DNA from 2 places in the Lysobacter sp. CA199 genome. Region 1 is predicted to be linked to the other one. Evidence: predicted binding sites of a transcription regulator. Region 1 holds the regulator's gene; the other holds the start of a gene.
What was found. Region 1 encodes HrcA, which represses chaperone genes, less so after heat shock. Its sites were predicted from a motif close to TTNGCACTCNNNNNNNNNGAGTGCNAA; they were not measured.

Region 1 (2,199 bases):
CCTGAACCACGTGATTGGGGGCGACGCCCGGTGCCGGCACCAGGCTCATGGCCTGGTGGTGCTCGGGATTGAAGAGTTGACCGGTCGGATCGACCGCGACCAGGCCGTTGTCGCCGGCGACCTTGAGCAGCTGGCGCAGGGTCAGTTCCATGCCTTGGCGCAGCGCGCTGGCGTCCTCGCCCGCGGCGGCCAGACCGGCCTCCAGGCTGTCGATCACCGGCAGCAGGTCGCCCAGCAGGCGCTCGTTGGCGAACTTGCGCGCCATATCGATGTCGCGCGCCACCCGCTTGCGCTGGTTGTCGAGTTCAGCGCGTTCGCGCAGCGAATCCTCGCGCAACTTGTTCATCTCGAAGCGCAGGGCATCCACCTCGGACAGCTCGGCGCCCGTCGCCGGCTCCTGGGCGTCGAGGTTCAAATCGGGGTTGGGATCGTTTTGGCTCATGCTGGTTCCTTGCGGGTTTCCGCGACAGGGCCAGCTATGGGGCCTTTGCTAGGGCATTCAAGTGCCGGGATCTGCGCCGATCGTGCAGGATCGGAGGCTAGCGACGCGGTTCGGTGGCGATCGGGCGGGCTGGGGCGTTGCGTGACGGACCCGCCGACCATGGTCGGCGACCTCTGAAGTCTGTTGTGGGAGGGGGATGATTGGGTCGGCTTCGGAAGCGATTTCGCCCGCGAGTCAGTCGGCTTCGGTTGGATCGAACGCGTGCCCCAGCGCATCGGCGGCGGCCTGCACCACCGGGATCACCCGGTCGTAGGCCATCCGGGTCGGGCCGATCACCCCGAGCACGCCCAGCACCCGCCCGCCGGCGGTGTACGGCGCAGTCACCAGCGACACGCCTTCCAGCGGCGCCAGCCCGGTTTCCTCGCCGATGAAGATGCGCACGCCGGGCGCCTGCACGGTGCGTTCGAGCAGTTGCAGGATCTCGCGCTTGCGGGCGAAGGCCTCGAACAATTCGCGCAGCCGGTCCAGGTCGGCCAGCTCCTGCACGCCCATCAACCGGGTCTGCCCGGCCAGAACCATGTCATCGCTGTCCGGCGCCAGCACCTGTTCGGCCAGTTCCACCGACTGCGCCAGCAGCGTCTGCATTTCCGACTGGGCGTTGCGCAGTTCCAGCAGCAAGGTGGCGCGGATCTCGGCCACCGGACGGCCGGCGAAATGGGCGTTGAGGTAATTGCCGACCCGCTCCAGTTCGCCGGCCTCGTACGGGCGGCGGGTCTGGATGATCCGGTTCTGCACGTCCTGATCGGCGAAGACCAGGATCGCCAGCACCCGCTGGGCGTCCAAGGGCACGAAATCGATCCGCCGGAACGCGAACTGCTCGCGCTTGGGCACGCTGACCACACCGACGAAGTGAGTCATCGCCGACAGCAGCTCCGATGCGCTGCCGAGCAGCGCCTGGGTTCCGGAACCCGACGGCAGCTCGCTGCGCAGGCGCGCCACCTCGCCGTCGGGCAGCGGCCGTACCTGCAGCAGCGAGTCGACGAACAGCCGGTAGCCCTGCGAAGTCGGAATGCGCCCGGCCGAGGAATGCGGCGCGCTCAGCAGGCCGGCGTCTTCCAGGTCGGACAGGATGTTGCGAATCGTCGCCGCGCTGACGTCGAGCCCGGCGTGCTTGGCCAGGGTCTGCGACCCGACCGGCTCGCCGCTGTGGATATAGCGGCCGATCAGCGTGCGCAGCAACTGGCGCGCGCGCGGATCGAGGCTGGGGTCGGGAGCGCGGCGATTCATGGGACCGATATAGGCGCGGAACGGTATGGGCGCAAGGGATGCTTGGGATTGAGGATTGGGGACGAGGGATCTGGGGTTCCGAATTGAGGTCCAAGCCCCGAGGTCTTTTGTGGGAGGGGCTTCAGCCCCGACGGCTTCGAGTCGCCGCGCAATTACATGGAGTGACATCGCTGCGGGTGTCGGGGCTCAAGCCCCTCCCACAAAAGACTTCGGACCTTTCAGGTAACCGGGTAACCCAGGTTGCCGCACACTGCCCCCGGCACCGGGCAATCGTCTCAGCCTTTGATCCACCCTACCCTTACGCTCGCTCCCGCCGCCGTTCCCATTCCCAGCCACCGCCCCGCACAGGCACAATCGCCGCCGCATGCTCGCCCATCTCTCGCTCAAACAATTCGCCGTCGTCAGCGCCGCCGAACTCAGTTTCGGTCCCGGCCTTACCGTGATCTCCGGCGAAACCGGCGCCGGTAAAT
Region 2 (2,199 bases), on a different contig from region 1:
GGCATGGTTTTCTCTGAAGAGGAAGGGCTGCAAGCGGACAAGGGCAGCAGCAAGCTCAGGCCTATCCACGAAAGGTGTTGTCGCATATCCAATCCTTGAGGCGAATCAGCCGATGAATCGGCACGAGTCAGTCAGCGTAGGGCCAATGCGCGCAATCTCTCGCGACAGTACCGGTGGCGCGCGATCGTCATTGCGTATGCCGCACAGCATTGGCGTCGCTCGAAAGCGGCTTTGGAAAATCAAACTTGATCTGGTCTCCGGAGTTATAGCTCATGTGCGGAAACTCGCCGGGAGCAAATCCGGGGTAGGACGCCTGTAGGGTGTCGTTCGAAGTCCATCGGATCTTCAGCTGTTTGTAGTCGTGCGGCGCTTCGAATCCAGCGATTCGATCAGACTCGGCATCGATGAGCGATGCGTCGGCGCGCATTACGTCTACTGCGGTAAAGCAGCTCCCCGGCGAGCCTTCTGCTTGTTGGAGGACGGCCTTGTATTTTCTATCCGGGGAGTAAATGATTTTGACGTCGTCTCCCTTGCATCCGCATGAAGTCAGCAGAAGAAAAAAGACAGGGAACAGGGGCTTCACTACGATTCTCATGACGTGGACCCTGCGTTAAGCCGCGGCGGCGGCGGGCATTCCGATGTCTTCATGTCGAACTGCATGAATCCCTGGACTGAGACGAACGGCCCCGGCGCATTGGCGATGGTCAGCGTCAATTGATAGCGCTGCTTAGGCTGCGAGTTCTGTTTGAACTCCGGCGCGATCTCGTCGTAAGGCGAGGCGCCGCAGCCGGTCAACGCCAGCAGCAGGCCCGGTCCCATCCATGAGCGGTGTCGGCGCATATTTCATCCTTGAGGCGACTGGGGTTGAGCCTACGGGAGGGCGCTCCGGACAGGCAAGGTCGATCGGATGTGCCATTTTTCGGAGTCATCGGTACTGGTTTAGGTTGCGCAGAGTCGGCCGGAATCAGCTTTGCAGTTGGGGTGCCGTGATCGGGTCGAAAGGCGATCGGGGCTGAAAGCCCTCCCGCAAAGCAGCGCCGGCCGAGGTGGCGCGCACGCGCCGGTCCGCTAGGCCCCATGGGGCCGGTCGCGACCGTTCCGAGGCATGCCCCGGCCTCTGGTTGCAAGATTTCTCGCCCCGCCCCCTTGAAAGCTCGCCGGAACGCCTCATTAAGCGTTCAGTCCCGGCCCGTCCGGGCGCTTTTGTCCCTTGAAGTTGGCACTCGCCGGGGGCGACTGCTAAAATTCCCGCTCTTTCCCCACCCATTCAATCACTTACAGAGGTCGCCATGAATCTCAAGCCGCTTTATGACCGCGTTGTGGTCAAGCCGATCGAAGCCGACGAAGTCTCGGCCGGCGGCATCATCATCCCCGACGCCGCCAAGGAAAAGTCGACCAAGGGCGAAGTCGTCGCCATCGGCGAAGGCAAGGCCCTGGACAACGGCAGCCTGCGCGCGCCGAAGCTCAAGGTCGGCGACAAGGTCATCTACGGCCAGTACTCGGGCAGCTCCTATAAGCAGGACGGCATCGAATACAAGATCCTCAAGGAAGACGACGTTCTCGCGATCGTCGGCTAAGAGCCAGGATTCGGGATTGGGCATTCGGGATTCGCAAAGCGCCTGCGCTGCGATCCCGCCCAACCCGACGTCCGCTTGCGCTCTTACCAATCCCTAATCCCCAATCCCAATTCCCGGAGTTTCACCATGGCTGCCAAAGAAATTCGTTTCGGTGAGGACGCACGCTCCAAGATGGTGCGCGGCGTAAATATTCTCGCCAATGCCGTCAAGGCCACCCTCGGTCCGAAGGGCCGTAACGTCGTGCTCGAGAAGAGCTTCGGCGCGCCGACGATCACCAAGGACGGCGTGTCCGTCGCCAAGGAGATCGAACTGGCCGACAAGTTCGAGAACATGGGCGCGCAGATGGTCAAGGAAGTCGCTTCCAAGACCTCCGACAACGCCGGCGACGGCACCACCACCGCGACCGTGCTGGCTCAGGCGCTGATCCGCGAAGGCATGAAGGCGGTCGCCGCCGGCATGAACCCGATGGACCTCAAGCGCGGCATCGACAAGGCCGTGATCGAAGCGGTGGCCGAGCTGAAGAAGCTGTCCAAGCCGTCCTCGACCAGCAAGGAAATCGCCCAGGTCGGCGCGATCTCCGCCAACTCCGACGCAGACATCGGCGACCTGATCGCCCAGGCGA

Region 2: the regulator HrcA is predicted to act here: its motif matches at 1,217-1,243, upstream of ACTOWJ_RS09930 (co-chaperone GroES).

The regions. Positions count from the first base shown of each region.
Region 1 is NZ_JBQJIL010000014.1:126,659-128,857, forward strand. Features, by position in the region: gene grpE (nucleotide exchange factor GrpE) at 1-442, opposite strand, end outside; gene hrcA (heat-inducible transcriptional repressor HrcA) at 677-1,729, opposite strand; gene recN (DNA repair protein RecN) at 2,094-2,199, shown strand, end outside.
Region 2 is NZ_JBQJIL010000005.1:105,042-107,240, reverse strand. Features, by position in the region: gene ACTOWJ_RS09945 (hypothetical protein) at 1-5, opposite strand, end outside; gene ACTOWJ_RS09940 (hypothetical protein) at 188-583, opposite strand; gene ACTOWJ_RS09935 (hypothetical protein) at 592-840, opposite strand; gene ACTOWJ_RS09930 (co-chaperone GroES) at 1,290-1,577, shown strand; gene groL (chaperonin GroEL) at 1,704-2,199, shown strand, end outside.